One region of the Alishewanella sp. BS5-314 genome, then DNA from elsewhere that is predicted to be linked to it. Evidence: predicted binding sites of a transcription regulator. Region 1 holds the regulator's gene; each other region holds the start of a gene.

Evidence for each region. The regulator sigma-54, encoded in region 1, starts transcription at its own class of promoters, with help from an activator protein. The targets are predictions, from matches to a motif close to GTTGGCACGNNNNTNGNNT.
Region 2: the regulator sigma-54 is predicted to act here: its motif matches at 1,756-1,774, upstream of H1D31_RS06180 (PEP-CTERM sorting domain-containing protein).
Region 3: the regulator sigma-54 is predicted to act here: its motif matches at 2,435-2,453, upstream of H1D31_RS12530 (DUF3192 domain-containing protein).

The regions. Positions count from the first base shown of each region.
Region 1 covers NZ_JACEHJ010000002.1:2,108,259-2,112,455, reverse strand. The annotation lists gene H1D31_RS14390 (HPr family phosphocarrier protein) at 1-213, opposite strand, end outside; gene rapZ (RNase adapter RapZ) at 203-1,060, opposite strand; gene ptsN (PTS IIA-like nitrogen regulatory protein PtsN) at 1,057-1,530, opposite strand; gene hpf (ribosome hibernation promoting factor) at 1,533-1,820, opposite strand; gene H1D31_RS14370 (RNA polymerase factor sigma-54) at 1,846-3,363, opposite strand; gene lptB (LPS export ABC transporter ATP-binding protein) at 3,479-4,197, opposite strand, start outside.
Region 2 covers NZ_JACEHJ010000002.1:355,180-359,376, reverse strand. The annotation lists gene prsT (XrtA/PEP-CTERM system TPR-repeat protein PrsT) at 1-1,646, shown strand, start outside; gene H1D31_RS06180 (PEP-CTERM sorting domain-containing protein) at 1,820-2,605, shown strand; gene H1D31_RS06175 (S1 family peptidase) at 2,852-3,823, shown strand; gene H1D31_RS06170 (PEP-CTERM sorting domain-containing protein) at 4,067-4,197, shown strand, end outside.
Region 3 covers NZ_JACEHJ010000002.1:1,745,001-1,749,197, reverse strand. The annotation lists gene queF (NADPH-dependent 7-cyano-7-deazaguanine reductase QueF) at 1-643, opposite strand, end outside; gene syd (SecY-interacting protein) at 732-1,289, shown strand; gene H1D31_RS12540 (Zn-ribbon-containing protein) at 1,295-2,050, opposite strand; gene H1D31_RS12535 (hypothetical protein) at 2,037-2,333, opposite strand; gene H1D31_RS12530 (DUF3192 domain-containing protein) at 2,509-2,883, shown strand; gene H1D31_RS12525 (DUF2789 domain-containing protein) at 2,922-3,149, opposite strand; gene H1D31_RS12520 (GNAT family N-acetyltransferase) at 3,275-3,919, shown strand; gene H1D31_RS12515 (DUF962 domain-containing protein) at 3,930-4,197, shown strand, end outside.

The sequences.
Region 1 (4,197 bases):
CCCTTCAGTGGTAACAGTCAGGGTTTTGCCCTTGCTACTGGCCAGCATCAGCAGTGCCAGCACACTACCGGCATCGGCCGTTTTACCGTCATCCTGCACCAGTTCAACCTTAGCCGAAAATTTCTGGCACAGTTGTACCAACTTAGTGGCAGCCCTGGCATGTAACCCCAGCTGATTGATGATGGTAACCTGTTGACTGAGTTTAGCGGCCATGATGACGTTTTAACTCCCGGTGCCGGATTTGCACATCATCACGTTGACTGCGATAGCTTTCCGCCAGACTTTCCGCGATATAAACCGAACGGTGTTGGCCACCGGTGCAACCGATAGCGATTGTCAGGTAGCTGCGGCTATTACGCTCCAGATGCGGTAACCAACTGCTGATAAAGCTGTTAATTTGCCAGATATATTTACCTACTATGGCTTCTGCCGCCAGATAGTCCTTTACTGGCTGATCCAGACCCGTCAGGGGCTTTAACTCTGGTTCCCAATGCGGATTGGGCAGAAAACGGGCATCAAACACAAAGTCGGCATCCTTGGGAATGCCATATTTAAAGCCAAAGGACTCAAACAGGATCACCAGGCGACCGGTTTTCTGGCCAAGGATCCGTTCACGCAATACTTCTGCCAGTTGGTGTACGTTAAGGTCAGTGGTATCAATATAGAGATCGGCGCGGCTGGCAATAGGATCTAACAGTTGCTGTTCGCGGGAGATCGCTTCATCCAGTGACATCGCCTGGTGAGATAGCGGATGTAAACGCCGGGTTTCGCTAAAGCGTTTAATCAGGGTGGTATGGTCCGCATCCAGATACAGGATAGTCAGTTCCAGCTTACGCGGCAGGTAAGACAGGATCTCCGCCAGCTCTTCCGGTTCATTCGGCAGATTACGTACGTCAATACTGACGGCAACCCGCTCATACTGACCCATCACCGCATTAGCGAGAGTCGGTAATAAATTAACCGGAATATTGTCGACGCAGTAGTAGCCCAAATCTTCCATTACTCTCAGCGCCACCGATTTTCCTGAACCTGAGCGGCCACTGACTACCAGCAGTTTCATTTTTCACCCGTTTGTTGGCTATAGTCCATTAATAACTGATACAGCTCCTGATCAGAACTGGCATGTCGGATCTTTTTGGTCAGATCTTTTTGAGTCAGCAGTTTTGCAATACCAGAAAGTGTAGTTAAGTGAGCCTGACACTGATCTTTCGGGATCAGGATGGCACAAAAAATATCGACGCCCTGGTTATCGATAGCGTCAAAGGGGATCGGATCCTGGCTTACCACAAATATCAGGATCGGTGAGGTAACGCAGTCGAGCTTGCCATGGGGAATGGCAATACCACCACCAATACCGGTTGAACCCAACTTTTCCCGGGTCATCAGGGCTTCCAGAATGCTGTACTCAGACATCTCTGGCAGCTGTTGATGAGCCAGTTCGGCAATATATTCGAGGATCCGTTTTTTGCTGTTAAAAAGAACTGCACTCTTGGTGCAGTTCTTCTCCAGCATAGCGCTTAAATTTATCATGGTTAGTGTCGCGACAACTTTTCTTTGTGTTTAATCACTTGCCGGTCCAGTTTATCAATTAACTGGTCAATTGCAGCATACATATTTTCATCTTCTGACACCGCAAAGACTTCACCGCCGTTTAAATGTACTTTGGCTTCAGCGATTTGCTTCAGTTTTTCCACGTTCAGAATAACATGCACGTTATTGATATTCTCGAAATGACGCTCCAGCTTGGAAAATTTACTGTCTACATATTCTCTCAGAGAGTCGGTAATTTCTACATGACGGCCAGTTAAGTTGATTTGCATAGACTCTTCCTTCTTGTTAAGACACTTACAGCAAGGTCTTTCGTTGATTAGATGGCGCAATAAACAGCGATTCACGGTACTTGGCGATGGTACGCCTTGCGACATTGATCCCCTGTTCGGATAAGATTTCTGCCATCTTACTGTCACTCAGTGGCTTAGCCGGGTTCTCTGCTGCCACCAATTTCTTAATAAAGGCACGGATGGCGGTAGATGAACATTCACCACCACTCTCTGTACTAACATGACTGGAGAAGAAGAATTTAAGTTCAAAAATTCCGCGCGGCGTATGCATATACTTTTGGGTAGTAACCCGGGAAATTGTTGACTCATGCATACTTACCATTTCTGCCACATCATTTAATACCATGGGTTTCATGGCCTCTTCGCCATGCTCAAAAAAGGCTTGTTGCTGTTGCACGATACAGTTGGCGACCTTTAGCAAGGTTTCGTTGCGGCTTTCCAGACTTTTCAAAAACCATTTCGCCTCCTGCAGATGTGAGCGGATAAACTGGCTGTCGGCACTGCTTCTGACCGTTCTGGACAGCGCAGCATACTGCTGGTTGATTTTCACTTTGGGCATGGCATCCGGATTCAGCTCCACCTGCCAACGACCTTTAACCTTGGTAACCACTACATCAGGAATCACATATTGCTGTTCCTGCCTGATCACATCGGCGCCGGGGCGCGGGTTCAGGCTGTGGATCAGGCGCATCACTTCTTTTAACTCATCTTCTTTGAGTTTAGTCACCCGCATCAAAGAACGAAAGTCCCGGTTAGCTAAAAAGTCGGTATATTCGCTGATTATTTGTTTTGCATCATTTAAATAGGGGGTGGCAGGATCAAACTGCCGTAGCTGGATCAGCAAGCACTCTTTCACTGAGCGGGCCGCCACACCGACAGGGTCAAACAATTGGATCCGTTTTAATACAGCCTCGACTTCATCGGCTTCGACATCCGGCAGCTGCAGTGAGGCTAAGATATCTTCCACATCTATGGTCAGTAAACCGGCTTCATCGACGGCTTCAATAATGACTTCGGCAATGGCGCGGTCTGTCTCAGAAAAAGGGGTAAGGTCCATTTGCCAACGCAAATAATCCTGCAAGGTTTCAGTGGTTTCGCCCTGATATACCAGATCCTCGTCTGGCAGGGCGCCATTGCTGACCGGGGCGGCACTGACTAAATCGTCCCAGTTATTGTCCAGTGGTAAGTCCTCCTGGATATTCTGCTCGGCCATTGCCTCGCTGGTATCGCGCTCACTAACGTCATTAAATTCCGGATAATCGTCATTACCAGCCTGGTAGTCTTCACTGTCAGACGTTGACCCGCTGCTTTCTTCACGGTTGATATTCGACAGGCTCAGGTCGGTCTCGGGCGTGCCCGGTTCGAAGTCGTCGTCGGGCTCAAGCAAGGGGTTGGCATCCAGCGCTTCCTGAATTTCCTGCTGCAGCTCAATGGTGGAAAGCTGCAATAAGCGGATCGCTTGCTGCAGCTGCGGCGTCATTGTTAGCTGTTGGCCAAGGCGAAGTTGTAAAGACGGCTTCATGTAAGTCTGATTCTCTCCTGAGTATATCCCCTCCATCCTGGAAGTGGCTGCGGTCTGTGCCGCCTGATTGCGCCTTCCGTGTCAGCGGGTGGAGGACTTGACGCTGATTGCCCTACTATAGCCTGAATTGCTCACCCAGGTATACATCGCGGACCTGTTGATTCGCTAACACATCCTGCGGCGAGCCGGCGGCAATTAATTCACCATGACTGACAATATAGGCTATTTCGCAGACATCGAGGGTTTCCCGCACATTATGGTCAGTGATCAGTACCCCGATGCCGCGCTGGCATAGGTGCTGAATAATTTTTTTAATATCCAGCACCGAAATCGGGTCCACGCCGGCAAAGGGCTCATCCAGCAAAATAAAAGCCGGATCTGCGGCCAGGGCGCGTGCGATCTCTACCCGCCGCCGCTCACCACCAGACAGCGCCATGCCAAGACTATTCTTAATATGCCCGATATGAAATTCTTCCAGCAAGTCATCGGCGATTTCTTCCCGTTGCTGCCGGTTAAGTTCCTTTCGGGTTTCCAGAATTGCCAGCAAATTGTCGTATACCGTCAATTTGCGGAAAATCGAACTTTCCTGCGGTAAATAACCAATACCCGCCCGAGCCCGCTGATGAATAGGGGCGAAGGTGATATCTTGCTCGTTTAACGTGATCTGACCTTTATCGGATGGCACCAGACCAACAATCATATAAAAAGTGGTGGTTTTGCCGGCACCATTGGGTCCCAACAAGCCAACGATCTGACCTGCTTTGACTTCCAGACTGACATCTTTTACCACCTGCCGGCCTTTATAGCTTTTGGCCAGATGTGAAACCACTAACT
Region 2 (4,197 bases), 1.8 Mb from region 1:
AGCTGTTAAAAGCCGGTGAGACGACCCTAGCAAATGATATTTTAAAACGGATTGAAGAAGCGGGCCTGAATCAGAGCAGTGCCAATCTGTCGACACTGGGGCAGTTACGCCTGGGGATCCCGGAGCAGATGACTGCCGGTATCCGCGATTTAGAGCAAGCTTTGTTACTGGACCCGTCGCGGCACGATGCGCGCCTGACACTGGCAGCCAGCTATATCCGGCAGCAACAGTTTGACAAAGCGTCAGCCTTAGCTGATGAATGGCTAACACAACCGGATACCGCCAACGCCGGTTATAACCTCAAAGCTCTGGCAGCACTATTAACCGGTAAGCAGGATGAAGCCAGTACCTTATTAGCCAGTGCAGAACAGGCTGATGCGAAGAGTCCTTTTACACATTATCTGCAGGCCGCTATTGCCCAGCAGCAACAAGACTCTGCTAAAGCCATCAACCTGCTAACCAAAGCAGTGACCAATCAACCTGAGTATGTACCGGCACTATTAGGTTTATATGGTTTGCAGCGGGCGCAGCAGCAAGATACGGCAAAAGTGGTTGAGCTAATTCGCAGCACACAGCAAAACTTCCCTAATAATCCGGCTGTTTTAGGTTTGCTGGTAAATGTGTATCAGTTTGAGAATAACCACGATGCGGTAGTAAAACTGCTGGAACCGATGCTGAGCAAACCTGAGCAGTTGACGCCTTTTGTGATGAGCGCCCTGGCAACCGCCTATGCTGTGCAGCGTAAACTGCCGGAAACTCTGGCGATCACCGAGCGCTGGTACAAGCAGGATGAGCGGAATCAGCAGGCGGCTCTGGCCTACGCCAATGCCCTGGCTTTAAGTAACAAACATAAAGACGCGTTGCAGATTATCGATAACTTATTGCGCCGTACGCCAAATAATAACGACCTGCGTTTTATTCGTTTTGTGCTGCTGGCTGAATCAGGTGATTATGCTAATGCGCTAACCGCTTTCGAGCAGTTACCCAAAGAACTGACGGCCAGTCCACAAATGCAATTTCAGCGTGGTCGTTTACAGCTGTTAAATGGTCAGATCACACCGGGCTTGGCAACATTGCAGGAATCTTACAATGCAGTCCCTGATCCTGTTACTGCGATTGCCATTGCTGAAGCTCTGGCAAAAGATGTGTCCTTCCGGCGGGCGATCCGCTTTTTGGAGGAGCATTTTGCTAAACACGGGCAGGATCCAAGAGTCTATAGTTTCTACGGTAGCTTGGTACTGCAGGATGATATTGAAAAAGCGAAAGAAATTTACTTTGATATTTTCCAAAGCGACCCGGAAAACCCGCTGATTTTAAATAATTATGCCTGGATCCTGGCTGCCGGTGGCGAAGCCAAGAAAGCCCAGCCCTATGCCGAAAAGGCCTTAAGCAAGCTGCCGCAGCATCCGGATATCCTGGATACGTACGGCAAGATCCTGAAACTACAGGGCCAACATAAGGAAGCTATCGCCCAGTTTGAAAAGTCGCTGGCTGTGCGTCCCAACCACCCCGAAGTACAGCTGAATTATGCCGAGTCACTAATCGAAACCGGCAATAAAGCCAAAGCACGCGAAGTATTGCGCAGTGTCAACGCAGAATCTGCCGAACATAAAGCTCGCCAACAACAGTTATCCGCCTCTTTATAATACTTAATGCTGACAGCTACGGCTGTCAGCATTCTTTACACCGATTAATCCTCCTCCTGCCATAAATATAAAAAAACAAATAAAAACAACGATATAAAAACAAAAAAAAGATGGCATGATTCCAGCATAAGATACGGAAACTTCGTATTTGAAGATTTATCAAGGAGCAGAAGATGAAATATGTAACGAGCTTTATCGGTGCTGCGGCACTGGCTGTAGCCAGCTACGGCGTAGACGCTGCCCCTGTTACTGCCGGTGGCGTAACTTGGGACCCAATTAGTAACGGCGGTATTGGTGGTAGTTTTAACTTCCAACAATGGTATGCTGATCCATCAAGCTACACGGTTGATCCTAACGGTGTAGCAAAACTGGCAAACGGCAATGCTGTAACCCCTGGTTTAGGCTTGCTTTCAGGTGTCGGTTTATTTGACCAGATTTTCGACAGCCGTACTTTGTTCGGTAACATCGGCTTTCCAGGTGAATACAATTACTGCACCAGCTGTGTATTGACTTTCGCTTTCGGTGGTCTGGCGGTGTCAAACGTCAACGGTAATACTGTGACTTTTGATACATCGAATTCTTGGTTAAATATCTATTACCAGAGCCCAATCAGCATACTGTCCGTGACGTCTAACTCTTACCTTAATGTTAACGGATTCCAAAGTGGTAACCTGTGGGCCAGTCTGAAATTTGACAGCTTCTGGTTAGACGGTTCTATCCTGGGCGGTTTTGTCCAGTCTACGTTAAGCGTAACCGGCGGCTTACCAGATGTGGTTGCCGCGTTGGATCGTAACTCTGGTGTGTCTGACCTGTTCTTACAAGCTTCTGCTGAGTTCAGTGGCTTACGTACAGGTTCAGCGAACGGTCAGTTTGCATCTATCCCAGAGCCAGCATCAATCGCGTTACTTGGCTTGGGCCTGTTAGGCTTGGCCGGTGGTCGTCGCTTTAAGAAAGCGTAATCGATCGTCGATATTAAAAAGGCGGAATATTCCGCCTTTTTTGTTTTTTAGCAACCCTGCATTGCAAAGTAACTGACCATAAAGCACCTAGATATAGCAATGTAAATTAATGTCAGAAAAATTTACATTGCAACAACGCAATAACCTCAAACCACTGTTTAAATTGATAAAAATTATTGGCCCATACTTTGCTTAATTAAAATAACTCGCGACAGAGTTATATTAAAATAATATCCGGGACCTAACATGAAAAAATCCATTCTAATTACGGCTGCTTGCTTATTCGCCAGCCACTTTGCCACTGCCGGTGTAATCCGTCATGACGTTAACGATAATTTATATCGCACTATCGGTGTTTTACCTCAATTTGATAGTGTTGGCGCTATCCTGTTCGATACACCAGCTGGTGGCTTTATTTGTAGCGGCACCGTAGTTGCCAGAAACTGGGTACTGACCGCCGCACACTGTGTTGATGAAGCAACCACTATGACTTTCTACAGCCCGGTCTTTAACGAGGACCGCAGTGGATACTATCATCAGGCCTACACAGCGACTTCATGGGTGTGGCACGAGAATTGGACTGGCAACCTGTTAGCTGGGTGGGATATTGGCCTAATGTACTTTGAAAATGGTATCGATGCGCCTATCGCTAATCTTTACACTGGTTCTAACGAAGCGGGTGCGATAACAACACATGTTGGTTATGGCGCAACAGGTACAGGTTTAACTGGTGCTAATCAGGCCGCCGGCACCCGTCGTGGTGGTCAGAATGTGGTAGACGGAGCTTACTCAACTGAAGGTACTGGTGGCCAGTTATTGTGGTCTGACTTTGATCATCCAGATCCAACTGCTGTTGACTCTTGGGGCGATGTGCATAACGATTGGGTTAATTTCTGGTATAACTACTTTGGTTACGGCTTTACCTCTGAAAATGCAGCTTTACCTTTTGAATATGCTATCGCAGGTGGTGACTCAGGTGGTGGTGCCTTCATTTTCGAAAACGGAGAATGGCTGTTAGCTGGTGTACACTCACTGGGTTCAAACATCAACGGTAACAATATTCGCTCAGACTACGGCGACCTGTTTGCCTCTACCCGGGTAAGTGCATTACAAGACTGGATCTACAGCTATATCCGTCCAGCAAGCGTTCCTGCACCTGCTGGCTTACTGTTAATTCTGGGTGGCTTACTATTACTGGCGCGTCGTAAAAAAGCCTAATTGACACCAGAGTCCCAAATTAAGCCCAGCTTGCTGGGCTTTTTTGTTGCTTTGGTTTTAACGCCAATCAAAATCACCGACCATTATAAACTCTTCACGATCGTCAGCTTTCTTTACACCCCCTGTAAAGCACAACACTACCAAAATATAAATCATTGAATATAAATAATAAAAAACAACCGACTTTATTGGCCTACTTTATGCTTAATACTTTTAGGTTAGTTGAAACAGGTGTGAAAAATCATGAAAGCAGTCATCAAATTTCTTCCCCAGCTGGCATTGTCAGCATTATTCTGTAGCTCAGCCCAGGCTGCCGTGATTACCTTCGGCGGTGTAACAGCATCTGACAACTCTGGCTTGGTTAGCAGCCTGGT
Region 3 (4,197 bases), 360 kb from region 1:
ACTTTAGCAGCGCTTCGTGTGACAAGGCGGTGCCGCGGTAATGAATAAAGACGCTGGCCCAGTCTGGCTGCGAGGTGATCAAACAGTTCGATTTTAGTAGATGCGAGTGCAGCTTTTCTTCCACCTGACCCCGGGCGGGATCCAGTGCCAGCAACGCCGGCTGATATTGATACTGATCGACGCTGATGTCCAGCTCGTCCAGACAGACGCCCGGGATCCAGGTGGGCTGGAACGTCATGATCTCACTGACATTATGCAAGCTAACCTTGACTGTTTTACCGGCACAGGCCGACAGATCGCGTTGCATCGTCTGATAAACCTGACCGACGTCGGCAAAGCGGCTTTGATTAAAGCTGTTCAGGTACAGCTTAAATGACTTGGATTCAATCAGATTCGGTGAGTCGAACGGCACCACAAAGGTAGCCAGCGCCACCTGCGGTTTACCCTTGCTATTAAGCCACGACAGTTCATAACCATGCCAGATATCCTGCCCGACAAAGGGCAGTTGCTGACTAAGACCGATAGCCTCGCGGCCAAGACTGCGGGGAACAGCCTGTAACAGCGCAGCATCGTACTGATCAACATACTCAGTGATTTTGCCAAGACTGAGCTCGGCCAGAACGTCGGTGTGGCTTTTGGTCATTTCAGATTCTTTTTCGCTAGGTTTTTCGCTATCAGGCGTTTTTCGCTACAATGGGCTGATTTTAGCATAACCAACCCCGGGAGTAGAGGTGTCTGTCGAACAAGCTTACGCAAAATTTATCGAACAAAGTCTGGCCTGGCACAGTGCTCAAGGCATTGGCATGCAAACCTGGCGCGATCCGGCTCAGGTGTCGCCCTGTGAAGTGTCGCAGCTAAATGACGAGCAGGTAAGCTGGCAACCGGTACGACAGCAACCAGCCGCAGATTTTAGTAATGTGGAGCGGGCACTGGAGCTGGAACTGCACCCTGATATTAAAGCCTTTTACAGTAGCTGGTTTGGCGCCAATCTGGCAGCGGAGCATGCCAAAGGTAAGCTGGCATTATTAATGCCCTGGCATGCCGCCGATATTGCCCGCTTACAGGAAAATATTATCGGTCATATTTTGATGAAGCGTCGTTTACGTCAGCAGGAGACGGTGTTTTTTGCGGTAACCGATGACGAAAATATTATGCTGTCGGTGCTCAATAGCAGTGGCGAAGTGTTTCAGGAAAGTGTCGGCCAGGAGGTTAAGGTAAAGCTAGCCGACAATTTGACTGCCTTTCTGGCCGAGCTAAAGCCGCTGGCTTATTCGCCGCTGTTTGACTGACATTCCTAGGCGATATTCGACAACAACTGACAGTTGTCACAGCGAAAATCGAAGACTCCGGCTTGCGGCGTGGCTAAACGCCAGTTACCACCACAGCCGGGGCAGCATTTATCGGCTTCAGCCTGGCAATCGGCACTACTACCGCTATAGAGCGCATACCAAATCGGCCGCTGGTTTTGTTTGGCCAGTTGTGCCGCCAACTTCCGGCCCTGGCGGTTAAGTTTGCTCTGGTATTGCTGCAGACTGTTTTCAGCGGTTTTGTGCAGCACCCGATCTTGCTGCAGCTGAATTTCATCCAGCGCTTGGAACTGCAGCTGCCAGCGGATCAGCGCTTCATAATCGGCCGCTGCAGCTTTAAGCCAAAATAAGGGCACAGGTTGCAGCGTATTAGCGCAGCGCAGTGGCGAGCAGGTATCGGCATAGGTGGTAAAGAGCACCAGCTCAGCCGGCAGCGCTGTGACGGTTTGCTGTGACATCAGGTCCTGGCCCAGCAGTTGGCATTGCGGGTAACCCAGACCAGCGGCAGCCAGTTGTTGTTCTGCGGCCTTAACCCGGGCACTGGCGTGCTGACCGCTTAACGCATCCGCGGTTGGCAACACCAGCCGGCTGCAAAATGCTTCACCGGTAAAGGCGGTAGGAAACTCACGCCCCAACATCTGACCATTAAAAATCAAGGCTTCCAGATAGCGGCGAATGGCTTGCTCGGCCAGGCTAAACTCGGTATCGGCAATCAGCGTAAAGCGCAGCTCAGCCAGATACATCAGGGCGTTCCAATAGCTGTAATAGCCGATCGAGTTTTTGTTCTATCCGTGTCAGGCGGGTGCATAGCGGCTCTTCTGCTACGACGGGTGTTGTCTCGCCGCCCTGTGCCTCGTCTGCCGGCGGCAAGCCAGGATTATTGCGCCACTGCTGATAGGCGCTGAATAAATCCGGCCCTGCCAACTGTCCTGCCAAGCGGCCGCGTAACAATGCCAGATTGACGGTTTTACCCTCTTGTTGCAGTTGTCTGGCGGTGACTTGCACCAGTTGCAGCGCTTTGCTCATTCGTTTCGTCATTTTCGCTAAAATTTCGTTTAATTTAGCACTTTAGCCTGATGCTGAATAGCGGCGTTTTATTAAGGCTCTGTATTATATCGCTATTTTATTTTGGCCTTAGTTTTGCTTAGTTTGGCATTGTCGGTGCTAATAGCGCCAAAACAACAATAATTCAGGAGTTTTTATGTTTTCTGCTGCCGCCGTGCAAAAATTACTTATCGTTACTGCTGCCACCCTGGCATTATCTGGCTGTGTGGTTGCCATTGGTGATAAAACCGAAACCTCATCGGAAAGTGGCTGGCGTAAAACCCAGCAATTTAATCTGCAAACCATCAATCAACTGGCCTTGGGCGTGAGCAGTGAAGAGGTGCGCAATATGCTGGGGGCGCCGGATTTCACCGAGCTGTTTCAAAAAGATGGCCAGCAGGTGCAAGTTTTGTTTTATCGCACTCATCACCGGCACAGCGATGGTAAAACCACCAAAGACGAATGCACGCCTTTGGTGTTTAAAGATAACCGTTTAACCGGTTGGGGTGATAAGGCTTATCAATATCTGTAAGTTGCTTGTCAATGCCGGGGGCGCACGGAGGATTGGGCTTAATGCAGTAGGGTATTAAGCTCATCGATAACATCTGACCAGTCAGAATCGGCACGCCAACCCTCACGTAAAAAACTGGCCTGAGCGCTGTTCCAGAATGGCGCATCGGCCAGCGCCGTCCCAGCACTGATCTTATGCTGGCGCACAAAATCCTGGATCTGCTCTGGACTATTCTCCAGGCCCAACTGGTCAAACAGAGTACTTAGATCATGCAGACTAGTATCCATTTCGCTTCTCCGTTTACTTTATTGACTACACAAAGTATAGCTGAATTTATGGTAAAGAAATCGTGCTTGGCAAGCTTATCCGTGACTGCTATTGTGAATAAAAAAACAACAATAACAGGTGAGCGATGTTAGCCCAGGTCAGTCATATCGAACCCAGTCAATTAAAGGCCGCGCTATTAGGCGGTGAAGATCTTAAACTTGCCGCCTCGGTGCTGTACCAGTCTTATCACGATGATCCGCTGTTTATGGAAATCTTTCGCGCCGCAGAGCGGGAATATGAGGCACGGCTGCGCTCGGCGATCCGGGAAGAGCTCAGCACCTTTTGGCAGGCCGGGCAGCCGATTATTGGTTTGTTTCAGGGCGAACAACTGCTGGGCGTCGCCTGTGTGGTTGGCCCTGACTCCGGTATTGGCAGCAGCCGGCTTTGGCATTGGCGTCTGAAGATGTTGCTGACTGCGGGCCTACTGTCTACCAGGCAGATGCTAAATAAAGAAGAGAAAATTCATGCCGCGATGCCGGCTAAACGCTATCATATGCTGGCCTTTATTGCCGTGGTGCCAAAGTATCAGCATGCGGGTCTGGGGCATTACTTACTGGAGGCGGTTGACAGTCTGGTAGATGAAGATCCATCGTCTGCCGGCATCGGGGTTTTCGTGACCTTGCAAAAATATCAGGCGTTTTTTGCCGATGATCATTATCAACACGTCACGACACTGAGCTTTAATACCGTGCAGGGCAGTCTGATGTTCCGGTCACGGCAACAACATTAAGCGGGAGGCGATGCAGAAATTGTCAGCGCAACCATTCCAACGTTTTCAGGATTTTTACCCATTTTATCTGCGGGAGCATGCTAATCCGATCTGCCGGGCCTTGCACTATATTGGCAGTAGCCTGGTGTTACTGGTGCTGGCGTGGGTGATATTAAGCCAGCAGTGGCTCTGGCTTTGGAGCCTGCCGCTAATCGGCTATGGCTTTGCCTGGCTGGGTCATTTTGGCTTTGAACATAACAGGCCGGCTACCTTTAAGTATCCGTTTTATAGTCTGGCCG